One region of the Hyphomicrobium nitrativorans NL23 genome, then DNA from elsewhere that is predicted to be linked to it. Evidence: predicted binding sites of a transcription regulator. Region 1 holds the regulator's gene; the other holds the start of a gene.

Region 1 (5,734 bases):
ATGCTTGCAATTATGCTTGACGCTACGCATAATAGTTCATATATTAATGACATGAACAAACTGCCCTTAGCTAAGCGCGTCCAGATCCTCTCGCTTCTCTGCGAGGGATCGTCCATGCGCTCGATTTCGAGGGTGTGCGATGTCTCGATCAACACGGTTTCCAAGCTGCTCGATGAGGCTGGCCGGGCCGCTCTCGCCTTCCACGACGAGAACGTGCGCGGTCTCCAATCGCAGCGTATCCAGTGTGACGAGATCTGGTCGTTCGTCTACGCGAAGAACAAGAACGTCGTGGACGCCAAGTCTCCTCCGAAGGGAGCGGGCGATGTCTGGACGTGGACGGCGCTCGACGCGGACAGCAAGCTGATCTGTAGCTGGGCCGTCGGGCAGCGCGACGCATACTGGGCCTATGCCTTCATGGATGACCTGAAGGGCCGTCTCGCTAATCGGGTCCAACTCACGACGGACGGCCTCAAGCACTACCTCGTGGCCGTTGAGCAGGCTTTCGGCGGCACAGACATCGACTTTGCCCAACTCGTGAAGATCTACGGCGACGTTCCTAAAGGCCGCGGTGCGGAAGCGTCTGAGCGCAAGTACAGCCCGCCTGAGTGCATCGGTGCGAAGAAGACGCCTATCGTGGGTAAGCCGGACGCGAAGCACATCTCCACGTCCTACGTAGAGCGGCAGAACCTCACCATGCGTATGAGCATGAAGCGGTTCACCCGCCTGTCCAACGCCTTCTCAAAGAAGCTCGCAAAACCACCGTCACGCGCTCTCGCTCTACTTCTACTTTTACAACTGGTGCCGCATCCACAAGACGCTGCGCGTCTCGCCCGCTATGGCCGCAGGGCTTACGGACAAGCTGCTGTCGTTCGAAGACCTGATTGAGCGGATGGATGCGGTCGCTCCGAAGCCCGGCCGACCGGCGACCTACAAGAAGCGCGAATCAGGCAGAATCGCATAGAAGATATAGATGCTATGAGGTGATCATGCGGTACTCGCATCTCGCTTTTGTGCGCGCCAAGTACAGCATACTGCACGAAATTTTCTATCAAGCCCGGAAAGACCCTCTTTCATTTTACCCTGACCCGTACGGTCCCAGGCCCGTGCCGACAATTCTTGCGCATGAAGTTCTTATCTTCTGTGTGGCGCCCGACCCCAATGAGGCAATCGAAATCTCCATGTTTGGTCGGGATGGCGCTCCAAGCTGGGTGGACAGTTTTGAGGTCGTCGAGGTTGGTGTTTACTCCTGCCACGCACCGCGAGAAATGGTTTGGGATGAAGAATGGGAAGAGGAAATCGAAGTTCATCGCACGAGCGAGAGCATCGTGCGCGATCTTTTCCCAGTGTCCGAGCCACGACCTGCGAGGGCGCGAAAGCTACTCATTGTCCAGTGCCCGTCAGAGGCGGAAGAATCCGACGTTACTCGCCTTGATAATCGAGTTAGGCGGGCTCTCGTGAACGTTAGAAGCGTGTGGCAAGGCAAGCTCGTACGCGCGTACTGCTTTACACACGACCTTCGATGTCGAGACGTGGCAGAGGCATTGTCCGGCATTATCGACCACGATGAGGTTGACGACTACCTGATGGTCGAGCCTCTTGCCGTCCCATTCTCAAGTCTGCCTCTTTCACCGCTTAAGGATTGGGTTGAGCGGGATTTTGCCCGCCTTCCGAAGGCTACCTTGCCTCACCGTAGAACACGCAGATCCGGGCAGCGAGGCTCATGACTGCGGCATCGTCCAGCTTTCCAGCATCCAGAAGCCGGCTTGCACATCGCCGGCACTCAGCATCTGCCTCCTGCCAGTCCCCTTTGAACCGCTTGAGCATCATGGACGCCAGGGCGAATGGATGATCGTCCGGTATTCCGGACTCTCGCAATCGGGCAAGTACGCGAGACGGGTCAGCTAGCACGACGGTTCCCCCTACACGGAGATTCGCCGGTCTCGGTTTCTGGCGCCTTAACGCCCCAAATTTCAAACTGAGACACTACCTCATTACAGGTTGCGCTTGCAGAACGAGCCGGGAACGATTAGCGTACATTCACGATTTGTTTAGGTGAGTCTTACGACTCGGGTTTCGACGCGTCATCCGGCTTTGCGGATCGAGCCGGCACGGACAGGATACGGACGAAGGTCTGATTTCGGGGCTTGCGGCAGAAACGCCGCAGACAGGGATCGCCCGTTTTGATCCTCGCCGTTGTGGCGCATCGGCGTTCCCGTGAAGGGCGCGCCGCCGGAACGTCGTAGGCGGAATAACTCTCGGCCTTGGAAGTCCGGGCCTTGCACGGGAGGCATGAATGCTGACGTCGAAGCAGAAAGAGCTTCTGCTCTTCATCCACGAGCGTATGCAGGCCGATGGCGTCCCGCCGTCGTTCGACGAGATGAAGGACGCGCTCGATCTCAAATCCAAATCCGGCATCCACCGCCTCATCACGGCGCTGGTCGAGCGTGGCTTCATCCGCCGCCTGCCCCACCGGGCACGCGCCATCGAAGTGCTGAAGCTGCCAGAAAGCTCCACCGCACAGGCCGCAGAGGCACTCCGCCGCGTCGGATTCCAGCCGAGCGTGATCGAAGGCGCGAAATCGCGCGCGCCGGATATTTCGCTCCCTCCCTCGCACATGCTCGATAGCCGCACCGTTTCGGTGCCGGTGATGGGGCGCATCGCGGCGGGCGTCCCGATCTCCGCGATCCAGAACCACACGCATGACATCGCCTGCCCGCCCGACCTTTTGACCAACGGCGAGCACTTCGCCCTCGAAGTCAAAGGCGATTCGATGATCGAAGCCGGTATTCACGATGGCGACACCGTCATCATCCGTCGCTGTGAAACGGCCGAGAACGGCGACATCGTCGTCGCCCTCGTCGAGCACGAGGAAGCCACCTTGAAGCGCCTGCGCAAAAAGGGTTCGACGGTTGCGCTCGAAGCGGCCAATCCGGAATTCAAAACGCGCATCTTCGGTCCCGATCAAGTGGACATCCAGGGCCGTCTCGTCGGCCTCATCCGGCGCTACTGATCGGCAAGCGGAGCGGCGGAGCCGATGGAAGCGCCGGGCGACGCGTCGCGCGTGCGATTCGAGCGCCTCGGCCGCTCGGGGCGTTCCGTCCATGGGCGCACGCCGCGCCGTGCGGCCACCGATTCCGCCCGCACCACGCGGGGCGCGTTGCGGTCCGGGCTCTCCGCTTCGTCTTGAATATAAACCGCGTGCGCGCCGTTGCGCCGCAATGCCGCGCGATCGAAAACAGCGAGCGGCCTGTCGCACCCGCGCGGACGACGCGGCCCGCCGACAAGAATATCCGCATGCGCACAGTCTTCCGCCGTGGCGGAGGAATGGCGGGCAATCGCGATACGAAGCCCCTTTGTCTCGCCGATGCAGCCCGCCCCGTCGCACAAAAGACCGCGAGCCTCCCGCGCGGCGCGGGCCCCGCGCGCATCGCCATCGTGTTCGAGCCAGCGGCCGAGCTCGAAATTTCCGGACGCCCCGCGCGTGGCAACGAGCAGGCCGTCGGCGCCCCGCACCGCCACGAGGTCGCCCCCGCGTCCCACAAGAATATCCGGCCGTTCCTTTCCGCCAGCGAGCAGCGCGCCCGCGGCGATGACGGGAAGCCCCCAGAGCCGCCACCGCGTTTGCCAGAGCATCAGCCACAGCCCGCCCGCGACCATGAGCGCGAACGCGGTCCCGCGGATTTCCGGGATCACGCCCACCGCGCCCGGAAGCGCGGCGACGACGTAGGCCGTCCAGCTCATGAAATCGATTCCGAGCGCCATGATTGGCAGCGCCAGCCATTCGAGCCCGAACGGCATCAGGACAAGGGTGAGCAGCGCCGCCGGCATGATGACGATATTGACGGCGGGCCCGGCAATGAGATTGGCGAGCACGGCGTATTGCTGGCTTTTGTGGAAGTGATAGATGCCGATGGGCGCCACCGCGAGGCTCGCGATCACGGTCGAGAGCAGGATGCCGCCGAGAAAAACGACGCCCAGTTTCCCCCATCCGCCGAAAGTCGTTTGCTCTGTGCGCCGCCGGATCAATTCGTATCCGGCAATCAGCGCGATGACGGCCGCGAACGACATTTGGAAACCCGGATCGAGCAGGCTTTCCGGCATGACGAGCAGGATGAGAAGCGCCGAGAGCGCGACGTTGCGCATTGCGAGCGCCTGCCGGTCGAGCAGGACCGCGACGAACATGATCGAAATCATGATGAAGGCGCGGACGGTGGCGATTGCGGCCCCCGAGATGAGGAGATATCCGGTCGCGCCGACGAGACCGGCGACGGCCGCCCATTTCTTCGTCGAGATCCGCAGCGCAACGGCCGGAAACAGCGCGAGCAGAACCCGCGCCGAGAGAAACACGGCACCCGCCATGATCACCATGTGCAGGCCCGAGATCGACAGGATGTGGATGAGGCCGGAGTCGCGGTAGGCGTCGTTCGTCGCGTCGGTGATGCCGCCGCGCTCGCCCGTGATCAGCGACACGGCGATCTGGCCTGTCTCGCCCGGCACGACGGCGCGAATGCGCTCGCCGATTTCGAGCCGCAAGCGTTCGAGCGAAAGGCGTACAGCCCGCGTCGCGCTCTGCGCGTATCCTTCGGGCGGCGCTTCGATCTCGGCGGCGGCGAGCGCATAACCCGTCGCGCCGAGACCTTGAAACCAGGCCATGCGCGCGAAATCGTATCCGCCGGGCAATGCGGGCATCGGCGGCGGCCTCAAGGTTGCGCGAAGACGCACCGCATCGCCTGGCTTCAACCCGTCCCGCGTCTTCAGAACCCAGAGGCGCACCCGCTTCGGTGTTGCATCCGCCGATAGCCCGCGGATCGACGTCACGCGGAGGGTGAGCCGCTCGCCTCGTGTCGCGCGCGGCTCGATCAATTCCACGATGCCGCGCACGTCGGCAAAGCGCATCTCGTGGCCGAGCACCGGCGCGCGCGTCCATTCCGTTCGCGCTTTCGAAACGGCGAAGCCGAGCGCAACCGCGAATAGAGCCACCGCCGCGAGGCGGATCAGCCCGGGCCTCCCGCTCGCCACGAGCAGCGCCGAGGCCGCCGCCAGCCCTCCCAAGGCGGCCCAAAGGCTGGGCTCCAAGGGCAGCGCGAAGTAGAGCGCGATGCCGAGACCGACGAAGACCGGCAGCCACACGAACCAGCGGGCGCGCTCCTCTTCCAGCCGGGCCATCGGGCTCCAGCGCGCGGTCAAGGAGCGCGAATCGTGCGGAAAATCCGAGACAAAAGGCCCATTCCGCCTTTCGTTTCCGCCGGATACGTTCACCTTCGCCCTCTCCCCCGCACGCCTGAGCTAGTCTCATTGCGCCGGGCTATGCTACACGGGCGCCCAAACCTCTCAAACCTGAGCCAAACCCTCTATGACCGAGACTTCATCGAGCCCGGCACGCGCGCCCGTCGTGCGCTTCGCCCCATCCCCCACCGGGTATCTCCACATCGGCGGAGCGCGCACCGCGCTGTTCAACTGGCTCTACGCCAAAGCGAAGGGCGGGACGTTCCTGCTGCGCATCGAGGATACGGATCGCGAGCGCAACAATCCGGCGGCGGTCGCGGCCATTCTCGATGGCCTGCGCTGGCTCGAACTCGACTGGGACGGCGAGCCCGTCTCTCAGTTCTCGCAGGCGGACCGTCATCGCGAGGTGGCGGAGGCTCTGCTCGCGCAAGGCGCGGCCTACCGCTGCTACCTCACGCCTGAGGAACTCGATCAGATGCGCAAGGCGGCGGAAGCCGAGAAGCGCCCC
Region 2 (5,734 bases), 980 kb from region 1:
CGGCAAGAGGCCGACGCTCATGCCGAGAGCCGCGAGAATGAAAGAGAACTCGCCGATCTGCGCGAGGCTTGCTGAAATCGTGAGCGCGGTGCTCATCGGGTGGCCGAAGGCGCGCACGATGGCGAGGGCGGCGAGCGACTTTCCGATGACGATGATGAGCACGGTTGCGGCGACCGCCATCGGCTGATCGACGAGAATTTTCGGGTCGAACAGCATGCCGACGGACACGAAGAACAGTACCGCGAAGGCATCGCGCAGCGGCAGGCTTTCGTTGGCTGCCTGCTGGGAGAGCTGGGATTCGCTTAAAATGAGCCCAGCGAAGAACGCGCCGAGCGCGAACGAGACGCCGAACAGATTGGCTGCAATGAAAGCCACGCCGAGCGCGATGGAAAGCACGGCGAGGCGAAACAGCTCGCGTGAGCCGGTATGTGCCGTGTAGTGCAGCACCCAGGGGATGACGCGGCGTCCGATGATCATCATGACCGCGACGAAGAGCGCGACTTTTCCTATGGTGATGGCCACCGTCGTCATGAGCTGATTGACGTCGACGACGAGGCGGCCGGGCGCTGCGTTCTCGGCGTGGCCGCCGAGCAATGGCGCGATCGCCGGCAGCAGAACGAGGGTGAGGACCATGACGAGGTCCTCCACGATCAGCCAGCCGACGGCGATCTGGCCGCGCTCGGTGGTGATCAGGCGTCGTTCTTGCAGTGCGCGCAGGAGTACGACGGTGCTTGCGACCGAAAGGGCGAGGCCGAACACCAGCCCGCCGCCTGCGGACCATCCGAGCACGTGGGCCAGCGCCGCGCCTAGAAGCGTCGCGACCGCGATTTGAACGATGGCGCCGGGGATGGCGATGTTGCGTACAGCCCAGAGCTCGCGCATCGAGAAGTGAAGGCCGACGCCGAACATCAGCAGGATCACGCCGATTTCTGCGAGTTCGTTGGCGAGATCCTGGTCGGCAACGAAGCCCGGCGTGAACGGGCCGATGGCGATGCCTGCGACCAGATAGCCGACCAGCGGTGAGATGCGAAGCCGATTGGCCAACGCGCCGAACACGAACGCCAGCGCCAAGCCCGTGACGATCGTCGCGATGAGCGGCGTGTGATGCGGCATTGGTCGGGCGCTTCCCGTTTTGTCGATGTGTTGCGGTGGCCATGAGACGACGATCTCAAGCGGCGCGCAGGAGGACGAGGCCGCATCCGGACACGGCGCTCCTGTAATTTATCGGGCAAGGAACCCGCGATGTCCATGCGTCGTCCGCGCCGAGGGTGCTCAAAGAAGGGGCAAATGCGACGCGGGGATGGTGCGGCGCGCGCGTCGCCCGGTGCCGGGATCTCCGGCGTTTTCCGTGCGAGAGATCGGAAAAGTTTTTCGGGCTGAGGCGTTTGGCGAGGCCGCGATGCTGGCGTGCCGCGTCCGGGGCTCGCCGAAAACCCTCCGTTAGAAGATTTTCGGTCAGGGTGCGGCGGTGGCTTCCGCTAAGCTCAGCGCGAGTTGAACCGGGCGGAAGGAGCGCCGGTGCTCGTGCGTGAGGCCGAGCCGGACAAGGGCAGCGCGATGCTCGGGCGTGCCGTAGCCTTTGTGCCGCTCGAAGCCGTATCCCGGCAGCTCGCGCGCGAGAGCGATCATGATCCGGTCGCGCGTTACTTTCGCGACGATGGAGGCCGCCGCGATCGAGAGGCACTTGGCGTCGCCCTTGACGATGGTGCGTGTCTGGCAGGACAGGCGGGGCGCGCGGTTGCCGTCGACGAGTGCGAGACGCGGACGGCAGCAAAGCTCGCCCACCGCGGTCTGCATGGCCCACATGGTGGCGGCAAGGATGTTGTCGCGGTCGATGCGGCCCACGTCGCCGATGCCGACGCCGATGGCGAGTGCAGTTTCGCCGATGCGCTCGTAAAGGCGTTCGCGGTCGTCGGCGTCGAGCGCCTTCGAATCGTCGATGCCTTGGGGGATGCGATTCGGATCCAGCACGACGGCGGCCGCGACGACGGGGCCCGCCCACGGCCCGCGGCCCGCTTCGTCCACGCCCGCGATGAAGCCGTCTGCAAGCGCCAGCTCGGCAGCTTCCAGCTCGAAGGTCGGTACGATTCGCGAATCGGCCACTCTCATGGACGAAGCGTCGCGGCTCGCGGCGTCCGTGTCAAAGCGGCTTGTGGACAGGGGGGTATGTCGCGAGCCGATCTACAACAGCGTCATCTGGCTTCCTTTCGCGACGGGGGGCTTGAAGAGGTCTGTGCGAAGCGCCTGACGGCGCGTGTTCATGTCGAGCCGCTTCAGCGCCAAGCGGAAGCGAAGCGCGATCTGCTCGGCGTAGGGGCCGTTGCCTTTCTGGCGGAGACCGAACTCGGGCGTGTAATCCGCGCCGCCGTGCATCGATCGCAGGAGATTGATCACGCGGCTGGCGCGGTCGGGAAACGCGCCCGCAAGCCACTCGCGAAACACGTCCTTGAGTTCGAGCGGCAGGCGCAAGAGCACGTAACCGGCCTCGCTGGCTCCGGCGCGGTGTGCCGCCTCCAGAATGCGTTCGATCTCGCTGTCGGTGAGGCCCGGCACGATGGGGGCCACCATGACGGAGACGGGCACGCCAGCCTCGCTCAGCGCACGCACGGCCTCAAGACGTTTCGCAGGGGTTGTGGCGCGGGGCTCCATGGCGCGCGCGATGCGCCGATCCAGAGTTGTGACCGACAGGGCGACCTTCGCGAGGCCGCGCGCGGCCATGCGCGAGAGGATGTCGATGTCGCGGACGACGAGCGCGGATTTGGTGACGATGCCGACCGGGTGGCCGGTGCGCTCCAGGACTTCGAGAATGGCGCGCGTGATGTGCCGCTCGCGCTCGATGGGCTGATAGGGGTCGGTGTTGGTGCCGAGCGCGATGACGGCCGGCTTGTAGTTTTTGCGCGCGAGTTCCTGTTCCAGCAGTTCGGCGGCGTTGGTCTTGGCGTAAAGCTTGGTTTCGAAGTCGAGGCCGGCCGAATGGCCAAGGTAGCAGTGCGTCGGACGCGCATAGCAATAGATGCAGCCGTGCTCGCAGCCCCGATACGGATTGATCGACTGATCGAAGGAGATGTCGGGGCTTTTGTTGCGCGTGATGATGGAGCGGGCGGGTTCCTCGTAAACGTCGGTGCGAAGCGCTTCCAGTTCGCCCAGGCTTTCCCAGCCGTCGTCGAACGCGGTGCGCTTTTCGCTTTCGAAGCGCCCTGTGTGGTTCGACTGCGCTCCACGGCCGCGGCGGCGGTCGGCCTCGACGAAGCCGCCCGGCGTCGCTTCGGATTTTGCGAAGCGGCTTGCTTTGGGCTGAGGGATGATCGGTCGGGGCGACATGGCAAAGAGACTAGCCAATCGCTGAGAACAAATAAAGAACAAAATAAGGGGGCGGGTGGCAGTCTCCTATGCTCCGATGCCGCAAAAGCTTGTTGCGGAGCCTTCGATGGTGCAAGACAAGTATCCATGATCTCTGTCGTCATTCCCACCTTCAACGCCCAACACAGCCTGGCCGAGACGCTGACGTCGCTCGTTCCGGCGGCGGTCGAAGGTGTGGTGTGCGAGGTGATCGTCGCCGATGGCGGATCGACCGACCGTACCTTCGACATCGCGGATGGCGCGGGCGCCGAAATCGTCAAAGCGCCCGCAGGGCGCGGCGCGCAGCTTCGGGCCGGCGCGGAGCGGGCCCGTTTCCCATGGCTCCTGTTCCTCAATTCCGGCACGTATCTCGATGCCGGCTGGGAGCGCGACGCGGCCCAGCATATCGAGCGGGTGAAAAGCGGGCGGCGTAAAGCTGCGGCTGCCACGTTCCGGTTCGTTCTCGACGACGAAGGGTTCGGCGCACGGATGGCGGAGCGGATGGCCGCGTTCCGCATGGGGCTGCTCAAGCTGCCCTATGGCGATCAGGGCCTGCTGCTTCCGCGCACGCTTTACGACGAGGTCGGCGGTTTCGGGGCGCTGCCGCTGCTTGAGGATGTGGATCTTGCGCGCCGTCTCGGGCGGCGCCGTCTCGCGGTGCTCAATGCGCGTGCGGTGATGGACGGGGAGCGCTATCGCCAGGATCGCACGCTGACGCGGACGGCCCGCGCGCAGGCCTGTCTCGGGCTTTATCTCGCGGGTGTGCCTGTCAAGGCGATTGCTGCCGTCTTCGGGAGCCCGCAGAAACGTGTTAGCGAGACGATTGCCGAGCGCAGGGCGTCGTAAGCCGCCGCACTTTGATCTTCGCACGATTAGGATTTCGGTTCGTTTCCGTCCAGTGCCGCGCGGACGGCCTGGAGATCGCGCCATGCTTGCCGCTTCGCGGCTGGCGTGCGGAGGAGATAGGCTGGGTGCAGCGTCGCCATCGTGCGAATGGCGCGTCCGCCGTTCTCGATCTCGCGCCAGCGGCCGCGGAGCCGCATGATGCCCTCGGTTACGCCCAGCACTTGCTTTGCCGCCGCGCCCCCGAGGAGCAGCACGACATCAGGCGCGACGAGTTCCATCTGGCGCTCAAGGAACGGGCGGCAGATTTCGCTTTCCTGCGGGGTCGGCGTGCGGTTGCCGGGGGGGTCGCCAATAGACGACGTTGGTGATGTGAACGTCGGTCTCCTTGAGCGAAATCGCGGCCAGCATCTTTGTCGAGAAGTTGGCCCGCACGGCCCACGAACGGGAGGCCGGCCAGGTCCTCGTCGCGGCCGGGGGCTTCGCCCACGATCATGAGGCGAGATTGCTTTGCGCCGCGATAGAAGCAGAGGTTCTTGGCCGTTGCCTTGAGCCCGCAGCCGTCGAACTGGCGGAGGGTGGCTTCGAGGGCATCGAGATCGGCTGCGTCCCGTGCCGCTTGCCGGGCGGCGCGTTCCGCCGCTTCCGCAGGCGCGCCAGCGAAGGGACGCGCGGTCGGCGTGGAGGGGGCGCGCCCGGGTGGGTCGCCGATGCTCTCCCGAGGGGGCGCGATGCGGCCCTGACGTGGCGCGGGCGCGGGATTGGCCGCGGGTGCGCGGGGCGGCGTTGGCGAGAGGCTCTGGCCGGTTTCCTGATCCGCTGGGCTGGGGGAGAGGCGAAAGCCCCGTCCAGGCGCGGCGTCACCGCGGTCCAGCCAGTTGACTGCGGCGTCCGATACAGCCGCATCGACGCCCATCTCCTGGTACCAGGCGAGCAGCGTGAGCAGTGCGCGGTTGTCGGTGTCGGGTCGCATGGCGCGCACTCTAGCGGCCGCGATGTGCGATTGCATCCCCGCCGTGAGGTCGCGACGGATTGCTCTCAATGCTTGACGCCCCGGCCAATTGCGACCAAATCGTGAATAACGGCAGTGGCGGAAGCAGGACCAGCAGACATGGCGCGGGATCAAGCTGACCTCCCGGAGCGGGAGGCCATGGAGTTCGATGTTGTGATCGTCGGTGCAGGGCCTGCGGGCCTCGCAGCGGCGATACGCATCAAACAGCTCGCGGCCGAAGCGGAGCGGGAGATCTCCGTGGTCGTGCTCGAAAAGGGGAGCGAGGTCGGCGCGCATATTTTTTCCGGCGCCGTGATCGACCCGATTGGCCTCAATCGGCTGATCCCGGACTGGCGGGAGCGCGGCGCGCCGCTCACGACGGAAGTCAAACAGGACAAATTCCTGGTTCTTGGTCCCGCAGGCGACATCACGTTTCCGAACTTCCTGATGCCGCCGCTTATGAGCAATCATGGGAATTATATCGGCAGCCTCGGCTCGCTGGTGCGCTGGCTCGGCGAGCAGGCGGCCGAGCTTGGTGTCGAGGTCTATCCGGGCTTTGCG

The links. The regulator LexA, encoded in region 1, represses DNA repair genes until DNA is damaged. The targets are predictions, from matches to a motif close to TGTTCNNNNTGTGTTCNG.
Region 2: a site for LexA is predicted at 3,345-3,362, ahead of W911_RS06270 (PA0069 family radical SAM protein). Genes of this name have one in related genera too.

What each region holds. Positions count from the first base shown of each region.
Region 1 is NC_022997.1:2,329,453-2,335,186, forward strand. It holds partial or broken gene W911_RS10855 (IS1 family transposase) at 52-961, shown strand; gene lexA (transcriptional repressor LexA) at 2,294-3,010, shown strand; gene W911_RS10865 (ComEC/Rec2 family competence protein) at 3,004-5,166, opposite strand; gene gltX (glutamate--tRNA ligase) at 5,354-5,734, shown strand, end outside.
Region 2 is NC_022997.1:1,349,813-1,355,546, forward strand. It holds gene ybaL (YbaL family putative K(+) efflux transporter) at 1-1,113, opposite strand, end outside; gene W911_RS06265 (ribonuclease HII) at 1,456-2,109, opposite strand; gene W911_RS06270 (PA0069 family radical SAM protein) at 2,182-3,321, opposite strand; gene W911_RS06275 (glycosyltransferase) at 3,448-4,185, shown strand; gene W911_RS19005 (uracil-DNA glycosylase) at 4,212-4,490, opposite strand; gene W911_RS06280 (uracil-DNA glycosylase family protein) at 4,394-5,155, opposite strand; gene W911_RS06285 (electron transfer flavoprotein-ubiquinone oxidoreductase) at 5,333-5,734, shown strand, end outside.